Regions from separate parts of the Pseudoalteromonas sp. SG43-3 genome, predicted to be linked through region 2. Evidence: predicted binding sites of a transcription regulator. Region 2 holds the regulator's gene; the other holds the start of a gene.
The links. Region 2 encodes MetJ, which represses methionine synthesis genes. Its sites were predicted from a motif close to TAGACGTCTAGACGTCTA; they were not measured.

Region 1: metA (homoserine O-succinyltransferase) is a predicted target of MetJ. The motif match lies at 1,572-1,589, and genes of this name have one in related genera.

Annotation. Positions count from the first base shown of each region.
Region 1 is NZ_JACJFC010000022.1:21,549-27,973, reverse strand. Features, by position in the region: gene ettA (energy-dependent translational throttle protein EttA) at 1-462, opposite strand, end outside; gene H5157_RS17285 (porin family protein) at 796-1,443, shown strand; gene metA (homoserine O-succinyltransferase) at 1,654-2,601, shown strand; gene H5157_RS17275 (homocysteine S-methyltransferase family protein) at 2,591-3,664, shown strand; gene metH (methionine synthase) at 3,674-6,304, shown strand; gene H5157_RS17265 (hypothetical protein) at 6,410-6,425, opposite strand, start outside.
Region 2 is NZ_JACJFC010000003.1:68,813-75,237, forward strand. Features, by position in the region: gene priA (primosomal protein N') at 1-2,112, opposite strand, end outside; gene rpmE (50S ribosomal protein L31) at 2,343-2,558, shown strand; gene H5157_RS03670 (malic enzyme-like NAD(P)-binding protein) at 3,085-4,326, shown strand; gene metJ (met regulon transcriptional regulator MetJ) at 4,390-4,710, opposite strand; gene metB (cystathionine gamma-synthase) at 5,000-6,247, shown strand; gene metL (bifunctional aspartate kinase/homoserine dehydrogenase II) at 6,417-6,425, shown strand, end outside.

The DNA of each region.
Region 1 (6,425 bases), on a different contig from region 2:
AAGTGCATCAGCTGCGCGTTCTAAAACGTTGTCGATGTTATGACCATCGTGCGCCTGAATAACAGCTTCAAGCTCGCCTTGCTCTTTTGCAAGTGCGTCAAAGTCAGCGTCTTCCATGGCGTATTCGTTATACACTTCGTCAAGACGTTTAAGTGCATGTTTAACTTCGCCAACAGCTTCTTCAACAGTTTCACGTACTGTTTTACTTTCGTCTAAAACAGGTTCTTGCGGTAAATAACCAATTTTAGTACCAGGCTGAGGATGTGCATCACCTTCAAAATCTTGGTCAACACCGGCCATAATACGCAGTAACGTAGATTTACCAGAACCGTTTAAACCAAGCACACCAATTTTAGCGCCAGGAAAAAAGTGCAACGAAATATCTTTTAAGATAGTGCGCTTAGGTGGCACAACCTTAGATACTCGACTCATCGAGAATATAAATTTATCAGGTAAAACCATGGAGGAAAGCCTTCAAATAATAATAAAAATTTCAATGTTGTATTGTAGTGGCTGACGGGTGAAACAGTCAACGAATGCTGTATAGAACAATACACTTACCTAAGCGGTACTTTGTTTTGATTGCTCGTTAAAAACACTACTATTACAGGATTTCTATTGTGTAAAATTCTGTAATCTATTGTTTTATATTGTTCAAATACATTTCATTTTTAACAAAAGTGGTACAGTATATTTACAAGCTGTAAAGTATAAGCAAGTTATATAGGCAGGCCACACTTAGTTTGTTGTTAAACATCACATTATTAAATATTACAAAGGTTTAAAGGAATGAACATGAAAATAGTTACAAGGTTAGGGGCATTACTTTTAGGTTTATACTCATTTTCGAGCCAAGCAGACATACTCCACGTAAATGGTTATTACCAAGGAATAGGGATAGGGTCTACGCAAATTGATGTATACGAGAGTGATAGCATACAGTTTACAACGCTTTACGGCCGGTTTGGATATCAGTTTTCGCGTTACTTTGCATTAGAAGGGCGTATAGGTTTTGGGTTAAATGATGAGTCAACGCCTCTAAACGGAATTGTTTACACTCAGAACCCACAGGACGGTTCGCTGAGTTCAGAATTCATTAAGAGCGAAATCGATTCAAGCCTTGATTTGCAAACAAGTATATTTGTAAAAGCTAATTATCCAATTTCATCTCGAGCTGATGTGTTTTTATTTGGTGGCTATGGTAGAAATAAATTAAGTTACAATGAAGGCGACTTAAAAAACCTTGCAGAATCAATAACTGGTACAGATACAAATTCTACGCTAATAACTGAGCAAAACTACGATGAAGGCGGCGTAACGTACGGAACCGGCATTGACTTTAGGCTAACTCAACGCTGGCAAGTAAGTGCTGAATACCAATATTTTGATACAAATGAAGGCGATATTTACGCTCTTAATTTATCTGTAAATTATCGTTTTTAATTATAATAGCGCTACTGATTTTAGTAGCGCTATTTCAATTCACTAAAACAAAGTACTTCAATATAAATGCATTCCCTCTCATCTATAACTTTTAGTAAATCTTAAAAAAATCATGAAAAAATTTCATTTGGACATCTATACATCTAGAGGTTGATATTTTTTACTTTCAGTTCATAATTAAGCCTCGGTTTTTATGAGCAGGAGTAAAGTATGCCAATTACAGTAAAAGACGAGTTGCCGGCAATTGCACGTTTACGTCAAGAAAACGTATTTGTAATGCCAAAAAGTCGTGCAAAAACGCAAGAAATACGCCCAATGCGTTTGGCTATTTTAAACTTAATGCCTAATAAAGTAGAAACCGAAGTTCAGTTTATTCGCTTACTTGCCAACTCACCTTTGCAAGTAAACGTAGAACTACTGCGCCTCGACACTCACCGCAGTAGCAGCAACTCAGAAGAGCACCTTGATACCTTTTACCGTTACTTTTCTGAGGTTAAAGACAACAATTACGATGCGTTAATAGTAACCGGTGCGCCACTTGCGCATTTAGAATACGACGATGTAGCGTATTGGGATGAGTTAAAGGTTATTATTGATTGGGCTGAGCAACACGTTACCTCTACGTTATTTTCGTGTTGGGCAGCGCATGCAGCGTTATATCACCGTTACAATTTAAAACGCGATTTAAAAGACGATAAACTGTGTGGCGTATTTACTCACCAGTGTTATTTTGATCACGGCGCACTGACTCGCGGATTCGACGATACCTTTTTGGTACCGCACTCACGCTACGGCCATATTGATATAAATAAAATAAACGCCTGTGAAGAACTCGTTGTACTGGCAGGTTCTGAGCGAGTAGGGGCTTACTTACTTAAAAATAAATCGGGTAGTCAAGTGTTTATAACCGGCCACCCAGAGTACGACGCCGACTCGCTAAAAGCAGAATACGAGCGCGATTGTAAAAAAAGCCCTAATGCACCAAAGCCCGAAAATTACTTTCCGGATGACGATGCAACCAAACAACCTTCAAAAACGTGGCAAAGCCATGCTTTTTTACTTTTTTCGAACTGGTTAAATTACTACGTGTACCAAACCACACCGTATGATATTAATTTAGTTAGCCAAGACGTGAGGACTAACAACTATGCCGAATAACGCGCCTACAAATAATAAGCAAGCCGAAATAAGTGCCGCATTAAAAGAACGCATTTTAATTTTAGATGGCGCAATGGGCACCATGATCCAAGATCATAAGCTAGAAGAAGAAGACTATCGCGGAGAGCGTTTTAAAGACTGGCATGTATTAATTAAAGGTAATAACGATTTATTAAGCCTAACCAAGCCCGACTTAATCACTGATATTCATCGTGGTTTTTTATCAGCGGGCGCCGATATTATCGAAACCAACACGTTTAACTCGACCACTATTTCGATGGAAGATTACGACATGGCAAACCTAAGCCGTGAAATAAACCTAGAGTCGGCTAAATTAGCACGCGCAATTTGCGATGAATTTACGGCTAAAACGCCAGAAAAACCGCGCTATGTAGCCGGTGTTTTAGGGCCGACATCTAAAACGTGTTCAATTTCGCCAGACGTAAACGATCCGGGTTACCGAAACGTTACTTTTGATAAGCTAGTTACTGCGTATGTAGAGTCTACCCTTGCATTAATGGAAGGCGGCGCCGATTTAATACTAATCGAAACTATATTCGACACGCTTAATGCAAAAGCCGCCTCGTTTGGTGTAGAAGAAGCCTTTGAACAAGCAGGGCGCACATTACCAGTTATGATCTCGGGCACTATTACTGACGCTTCTGGCCGTACGCTTTCAGGGCAAACAACCGAGGCATTTTATAACTCTATTCGCCATATTAAGCCTATTTCGATTGGTTTAAACTGCGCGCTTGGCCCTGATTTACTGCGCCAATATGTAGAAGAGCTTTCGCGCGTGTGCGAAACCTTTACATCGGTACACCCTAATGCGGGCTTGCCTAATGAGTTTGGTGAATACGACTTAGAAGCGCCTGAAATGGCAGCCGAAATTATCGATTGGGGTAAATCGGGCTTTATTAATATAGTAGGTGGATGTTGTGGCACCACGCCTGCGCATATTCGTGCTTTTGCAAAAGGTCTAGCGGGCGTTAAACCACGCCAATTGCCAGAGCTTGAAGTACGCATGCGTTTATCAGGCCTTGAAGCCTGTAACTTAAATTAAGGAGCCAACATGACCCAACAAATAGCAGTATTTACTAATGTCGGCGAACGTACCAATGTAACCGGTTCTGCCATGTTTAAACGTTTAATCATGGAAGAAGACTTTGAAGCCGCGCTAACAGTGGCCCGCGAACAAGTAGAAAATGGCGCACAGGTTATTGATATAAACATGGACGAAGCCATGTTGGACTCAAAAGCCGCGATGGTTAAGTTTTTAAACTTAATAGCCTCAGAGCCTGATATTTCACGCGTACCCATTATGGTCGACTCCTCTAAATGGGAAGTAATAGAAGCAGGCCTAAAGTGTATTCAAGGTAAGGCCATTGTTAACTCTATATCGCTAAAAGAGGGCGAAGAGCCGTTTATTCGCCAAGCTAAAATAATAAAACGTTTTGGTGCAGCTGCCGTTGTAATGGCGTTTGATACTGACGGGCAAGCTGATACAGCAGACCGCAAATATGAAATATGTGCCCGCAGCTACAAAATATTAGTAGAAGACATTGGTTTTCCACCAGAAGATATTATATTCGACCCTAATATATTTGCCGTAGCCACCGGTATAGAAGAGCACGACAACTACGCAGTAGAATTTATTGAAGGCACACGCCGCATTAAACAAAACTTACCGCACTGTAAAGTGTCGGGCGGGGTGTCAAATGTATCGTTTTCATTTAGGGGTAATAACCCAGTACGTGAAGCTATTCACTCGGTATTTTTATACCACGCCATAAAAGCGGGTATGGATATGGGCATTGTAAATGCAGGGCAACTCGCCGTTTACGACGACATCCCAGAAGAGCTTCGTAAAGCCGTTGAAGACGTAATACTTAACACAGACCCAGGTGCAGGCGAGCGTTTAGTAGAGCTTGCACCAAAATACTCTGGTATGGCACAAGCCGAGCGAGTAGAAGATTTAGAATGGCGCACATGGCCTGTTGAAAAACGCCTTGAGCACGCGCTTGTAAAAGGCATTACTACCTTTATAGATGAAGATACCGAAGAGTGCCGCGCTGCTGCCGATAAACCTATTCACGTAATTGAAGGGCCGTTAATGGATGGCATGAACGTAGTAGGGGATTTATTTGGCGCAGGTAAAATGTTTTTACCACAAGTGGTTAAATCGGCGCGCGTAATGAAACGAGCCGTAGCCTACTTAGACCCATTTATTGAAGCCGAAAAAGAAGAAGGTTCAACCAATGGTAAAATAGTGATGGCGACCGTAAAAGGCGACGTACACGACATAGGTAAAAACATTGTAGGCGTGGTACTACAGTGTAATAACTACGAAGTTATTGATTTAGGCGTAATGGTACCTGCCGATAAAATACTGCAAACCGCCATCGACGAAAAAGCCGATATTATTGGTTTATCGGGCTTAATTACCCCATCGCTTGACGAAATGGTACACGTAGCAAAAGAAATGAAACGCCGTGGTTTTGAACTGCCGCTACTCATTGGTGGTGCAACTACCTCTAAAGCGCACACCGCAGTAAAAATTGAGCCGCAATATGATAAAGGCGTTGTGTATGTAAATAACGCAAGCCGTGCAGTTGGTGTGGTTTCAAACTTATTATCAAAAGACATTAAACCTGACTTTTTAGCTAAAACTAAAGCTGAATATGTAAAAGTACGCGAGCAACAAGCGCGTAAAAAACCACGCTCTAAGCCTGTTACAATCCAGCGCGCACGCGATAACGCAGCAAAGCTTGATTGGGATAACTACACGCCACCAGTGCCTAAAAAGCTGGGCGTGACTGAATTTAAAAATGTATCAATTGCTACTTTGCGTAAATACATAGATTGGACGCCATACTTTATGACGTGGTCAATTGCCGGTAAATACCCGCGCATAATGGACGATGAAGTAGTAGGCGAGCAAGCGCAAAGCTTATTTAAAGACGCTAACGATATGTTAGACGACCTTGAAAAAGCAGGCAGTTTGCAACCACTTGGTGTAATTGGTTTATTCCCGGCTAACCGCGTGGGTGATGACATAGAAATATACACCGACGAAACACGCAAAGAAGTATTAACTACTTCATGCCATTTACGCCAGCAAACCGAAAAAACCGACTTTGCTAATTATTGCCTAGCCGACTACATAGCACCAAAAGGCACGCCTGATTACTTTGGCGCGTTTGCAGTAACGGGCGGCCTAGAAGAAGACGACTTAGCAAATGCGTTTGACGCACAGCAAGACGACTACAACAAAATAATGGTTAAAGCGGTTGCCGACAGGCTCGCCGAAGCGTTTGCAGAATACCTGCACGAAAAAGTACGTAAAGAGTATTGGGGTTTTGCACCAGACGAAAACCTAGCAAACGATGAGTTAATACGCGAAAACTACCAAGGTATTCGTCCAGCGCCAGGTTACCCTGCGTGCCCAGAGCACACTGAGAAAAAGAAAATTTGGCAGTTGCTCGACACCGAAAAACGCATTGGCATGCAGCTAACCAGCTCGTACGCCATGTGGCCAGGTGCTGCGGTTTCGGGCTGGTATTTCTCACACCCAGAGGCAAAATACTACGCCGTAGCAGCTGTGCAAAAGGATCAGGTAGAAGACTACGCTAAACGAACCAATATGACGCTTGAAGAGGCTGAAAGATGGCTATCGCCTAACTTGGGGTATGATCCGGAATAAAAGCGAAAAGGTTAAATAGCGAAGCGGTCAAAGGTTAAAGCGGTCAGTTTTTAGCTTTCAGCTATCAGTAAAACAAAAACGAGCCAAATTGGGCTCGTTTTTGTTTTAAAGTTTATTAGTG
Region 2 (6,425 bases):
AACCATTTGCGCAAGGTACTGATGTAATATGCGGCGATCTTGCGCTTGAATATGTAATTGAAAACGATACATACCTGCGACTTTTTCAAGTGGAGCAGGGATCGGGCCGAGCAATTGTATACCAGATACCCCATTCACAGGAACCAAATCCGTCAAAAAATCGACGACTAGCTTAATGCTGTGTCCTTGTGCACGGACAATAGCCATATTTGTAATGGGTGGTAAGTCTGCAACATCGCGTTCACTCAGTGCAAAGCGAGCAAAGTCTTGGTAACCATTATTAACTAAGTCTTGTAAAAGCGGGTGTTCTGGAAAGTGTGTTTGTAATAATACTTGGCCAGGTTCCCCTGAACGCCCAGCTCGCCCCGCGACCTGAGTAACTAACTGTGCTAAATGCTCTGTCGCCCTAAAGTCGCATGAGTATAAACCGCTATCTACGTCTAAAATTATAACAAGGCTTACATCTGCAAAGTGATGGCCTTTGGCAAGCATTTGTGTGCCAACTAAAATGCGTGCACCGCCTAGGTTTATTTCATCTAGTGCTTTTTCAAGGCTGCCTTTACGGCGAGTTGAATCGCGGTCTATGCGAGTAACGGGTGTATCTGGAAACTCGGTCGATAAAAACTCTTCAATTTGCTCTGTACCTTTGCCATTTGGAAATATTTGCGTACTTCCACAATCAGGACATTGGTGAGGAACAGGGTATTGATCGCCACAGTGATGACAAATCATTTGCCCAATCGCTTTATGAAATGTGGCGCTGGTACTGCAGCGTTTACATTCACTTAGCCAGCCACATTCATGGCAAATAAGAGTGGGTGAAAAACCTCGGCGATTTAAAAAAACCATAACCTGTTTACCGCGATTTAAGTGTTGGCGCATAGTTGCAAGGCTTGCATGTGCAATACCTGCTTGGTCGGGTTGGCCTTTCATATCGAGTAACTTAAATTGGTTATCTGTCGCAGTTTGCGCGCGCTCGGTTAAACTTAGTAGCTGATATTTGTTATTAATTGCTTTGTGAAGTGTTTCAAGTGCGGGTGTAGCACTGCCTAATATAAGTGGTATTTTATGCTGAAAAGCTCTGTATGCGGCCAAATCACGAGCATGGTAACGAAGGGTATCTTGTTGCTTAAATGATGAATCGTGCTCTTCATCGACAACTATCATACCGAGTTTTAAAAATGGCAGAAAAATACTCGAACGTGTGCCTATAACTATTGCACAACTGCCTTTTTCGCAAAAACGCCATGTTTGCAATCGCTCGTTGTCGGTAAGGGCTGAATGCCAAAGCATAATGGGTGTATCAGGAAAGCGGCGACGAAAACGGTTTACAGTTTGTGGCGTTAAGCCTATTTCTGGCACTAATACTAATGCTTGCTCGCCACGTTTGAGTACTTCTTCTAGGCACTGTAAATACACTTCTGTTTTACCACTGCCAGTTACGCCCTCTAATAAAAAGCTGCTAAATCCATTACTTTGATTTATTGCCGTACAGGCAACCGCTTGTTCTTTATTAAGTACTGGTTTACTACCGACAGTTGGAGCAACACTTTGCCATTGGTTATCGTGCTCAATAGTTTGTGTTATGAGTTCTTTATCTATTAGGCTATCGATTGTTTTTTTACTAAAGCCAAGAGCTTTTAATTCGGTTAACGATGATTTCCCCGATTGCGATAACTGCTTTAATAAATTGAGCTGTGTTTTAGCTTTTAATGACGGTACTTTTGCACCTTTTTCTGTCAGGGCAACCATATTAATACTGGTTTTATCTGGCGATTCACCTTGGCGAAGTACACTCGGTAGCGCTATATGAATAGTTTCGCCTAAGGGGTAGCAATAATAGCGGGCAGTAAAGCTAAGGAGTTCTAAATGTTGGGCACTTAAAATAGGGGTGTCGTCTATTACCTCTATAATATTCTTAATTTTATTTAAAGGGACGTCGGTACTGTTTTTAATGCCCAGAACAACAGCCACTTTTTTTTGATTACCAAAAGGCACTAAAACCCGCATGCCCGGAAGTATTGGGGTTGATAAGCCACTGAGCTGCTCTTCTATTTTATAATCAAAGGTGCGTGGAAGCGGGACTTTAATAGCAACTTCAACAAAACTCATAACAACTCAACCCGTAAAATTAATGCTGTAATGTACTAAAAATACCGCTAAAAACCTACTAGCAATAGTACTTGAGAAAGAGATTGTTCACTTTTTTAGCGAAAAGATAAATAAATACTTGTGCAGGGGAAGGTTGTTGGATAAAATCCGCCACCAACAAATTTGTTTTAACGACGTATGGTGCCAGACTTCGGGTTTGGAGAGCGATGCGGCCTTAACTAGAGGTTCCTATGAAAGAAGGTATTCACCCTAAGTACGAAGTAATTTCTGCAACATGTTCATGCGGAAACAAATTCGAAACTAGCTCAACTCTTTGTAAAGACATTCACTTAGACGTATGTTCTGCGTGTCACCCGTTTTACACTGGTAAGCAAAAGATTTTAGACACTGGCGGCCGTGTTGATCGCTTCAACAAGCGCTTCGGTGCACTTAGCAGCAAGAAGTAATTATTGCTGTTTAGTTAAAAAAAGCACCTTAGGGTGCTTTTTTTGTGTCTAAAATTTACTACTTCTTATCTTATTTAGCTTGCTCGAGCTACATCACACCTTGCATAACTATTTCCTATTCTTATTCTGAGTATGCATAAACCTTTACAGACAAATCGATAGATATTCTCTATATTTTAAATAGTACAAATTTTAACTAGGTTGATAAAAGTAGCTAACGTGGGCTTATCTGTTTTTAAAGTAGTGTAGTAGGCTGTTATTTTAAGTTTATGATGATGTGTTAAACATACATTTTTTTAATATTTTAATAGACATAAACACACCTCAAAACTTACTTTTTTGGTGAATTTTTATTTATCAAATGTTTATATAATCCTGCAAAGTTACTGAAAAACCTCTTAAAATTAAAGGATATAGCATATAACAGGATAGACCTGATATTGCTTGGAATTTAAAAATAATAAGGGTATCGTACCCCAAGACTCCACCTCTCACTTTAACTTAAATTGCAGGATACCATCGCGTTATGTCTGACTTTCGTGAACAAGCACTACATTATCACTCACATCCCGTACCTGGTAAAATTAGCATTGAGCTAACAAAACCAGCTGAAACAGTTCAAGACTTAGCCCTAGCTTATAGCCCAGGTGTCGCTGAGCCTGTACGTGAAATTGCCGCAGATCCTGCAAATGCATATAAATATACCGGTAAAGGTAACATGGTTGCGGTTATCACTAATGGTACTGCAATTTTGGGCTTGGGTAATTTAGGTCCTTTAGCGTCTAAGCCCGTAATGGAAGGCAAGGCGTTATTGTTTAAACGTTTTGCAGGGCTTGATTCTATTGATATTGAAGTAAAGCACAAAACAACAGAAGACTTTATTAACACGGTTGCCAATATTGCTGACACATTTGGTGGTATTAACCTTGAAGATATTAAAGCACCAGAGTGTTTTGAAATTGAAAAAGCATTAATAGAGCGTTGTAGCATTCCTGTTTTTCATGACGACCAACACGGCACCGCCATTGTGACGGCTGCCGGCATGTTAAATGCGCTAGAAGTACAAGGTAAATCAATTGAAGATGCAATAATTGTATGTTTAGGTGCAGGCGCTGCTGCAGTTGCGTGTATGGAACTGTTAATTAAGTGTGGTGCACTGCGTGAACACATTTATATGCTTGACCGCAAAGGTGTTATTCATACTCGTCGCGATGATTTAAACGAATATAAACAGCTTTTTGCTAACAATACCGATAAACGCACATTGCAAGATGTAATTGCAGATGCTGATGTGTTTGTTGGTGTTTCGGGTCCTAACTTGTTAGCTGCCGAAGATTTAAAACTAATGGCAGAAAAGCCGGTCGTGTTTGCCTGTTCAAACCCAGATCCAGAGATCGATCCTGCACTTGCTCACGGCGCACGCAACGATTTAATTATGGCAACAGGGCGCTCTGATTACCCTAACCAGGTTAACAATGTTTTATGTTTCCCGTTTATTTTCCGTGGTGCACTTGATGTACGTGCAAGCGCGATTAACGATGAAATGAAAATTGCTGCAGTTGAGGCTATTCGTAGTATTGCCAAAGAGCCTGTACCTGCAGAAGTTTTAAAAGCCGCAGGCGTAGATAAACTAGAGTTTGGTGCGCAGTATATTATTCCAAAACCAATGGATCCGCGTTTACTACCGCGTATAGCTAAAGCTGTAGCACTTGCTGCGGTAGAGTCGGGTGTTGCGCAAATTGATTTGCCTGAAAATTATATGGCGTAATATATAACGCTTAAACAAAAAACCTCAGCAATGCTGAGGTTTTTTGACTAAAAAGGTAACGATTTATTCTTCGTTTAAAATAGGCACTTCTAAACCCATTTCTTGCATTATCTTTTTAACTTCTTCTGGTACTTTTTCTGCGTTGTCTTTACGTAGGTCATCGTCATTTGGTAAAGGTTGACCAGTAAATGCATGCAAAAACGCCTCACATAGCAATTCACTATTTGTTGCATGGCGAAGGTTGTTGATTTGACGACGCGTACGCTCATCCGTTAAAACTTTTAATACATTTAGCGGGATCGAAACGGTGATCTTTTTAACTTGCTCTGATTTTTTCCCGTGTTCTGCGTATGGGTGAATATACTCACCATTCCATTTAGCCATAAGATGTATCGTTGCCTCAGATTATTAATTTCTCACACGGTATAAAAAGCGTGTAAATATGCGTGAAATTCTATCGATTTAAAAAAGATAGTCAAATAATAGATACCGATCTATCTTAATAAGCCTATTTGGGATGTAAAAATAAGCTCACTTTTGTGAGCTAAAATGTGGTACTAGCAAACGCCTTTCCTAACTTTAGCCATCTAGAGCTTTAAAATCCTTTGACTTATTAAAACGGATAACTTACTCTTTTAGACGTCTAAACATCCAAATTAATCAGGTGACGAATATGAGCGAAAAAAACAAAGCGACCATTGCTGTACGTAACGGCGTTGATGCTGATAAACATCATGGTGCAGTGGTGCCGCCAATTTATTTATCAACGACTTATTCGTTTGCCGACTTTGATACTAAGCGTGAGTATGATTATGGCCGCAGTGGTAACCCTAATCGTGATATTTTAGCAGAGACGCTTGCTAAGCTTGAAGGCGGCGCTCGTGGCATAATTACGGCCACTGGTATGGCTGCCGTGCATTTAGCTACTCAGCTACTTAACAGTGACGACACGTTAGTAATTCCACATGATTGTTATGGTGGTAGCTATCGTTTATTTACATCGTTACAAAAACGCGGACTATTGAAGCTTGAAGTATTAGATTTAACAAAAGAAGAAAGCCTTCAACAAATTTTAGCAATTAAACCTAAGCTTATTTGGATAGAGACTCCAAGTAACCCAGTACTTCGTTTAACCGATATTAAAGCGGTTACCGATGTTGCTAAGCAATGCGGTGCATTGGTTGCCGCAGATAACACGTTTTTGTCTCCTGCCTTACAAAACCCTATTAAGTTTGGTGTAGATATTGTGGTGCATTCAACTACTAAATATATTAACGGGCACTCAGATGTAGTGGGCGGCGCTGTTATTGCTGCAACACAAGAGCTTGGTGATGAGCTTGCTTGGTGGGCAAATAATATTGGTATTACGGGCGCCCCTTTTGATAGTTATTTAACGCTTCGTGGTCTACGTACTTTAAATGTGCGCTTAAGGCAGCACCAAGAAAATGCGCTAGCAATAGCTAAGTACCTTGAAAGCTCCAATTTTGTAAGCCAAGTTTACTATCCAGGACTTGAGTCACATCCTCAACATGAGCTTGCTAAAGCACAACAACTTGGCTTTGGTGGCATGGTTAGTTTTGATATTAAAGGCGATATAAACGACGCCGCAGCATTTTTAACTAGTCTTAAAACGTTTAGTTTAGCTGAGTCACTAGGTGGCGTAGAGAGTTTAATTTGTCACCCCGCAACTATGACGCACGCAGGTATGGAGGCAAAGGCACGTTTAGAAGCGGGTGTGGGCGATACGCTTATTCGTATTTCGGTTGGGATTGAAGATATACACGATTTAATAGCTGACTTTGAACGAGTATTTGAGCTTGTAAAACCAGGGCAAAATAAAAATGTTGGCCGTGTAGGCAAAGGTGCTGGCACTTCTGGTGGAAACGTTAAATTAAGTGCAGCCCGTCCAGCGCTTTGGTAATTAATACCAATCCGCAATAATACCTAATCAATTTGAGGGATTAAACCGCACGATAACATCGTTAAAAATTCCTAATATAGAACAACTAAATAACGAAATTTTTGCCTTGTTATCGATACGGTTTTCTTACCTCAAAATAGACAACTTAATTAAGCGAATTGGTATAAATATGGTCAAT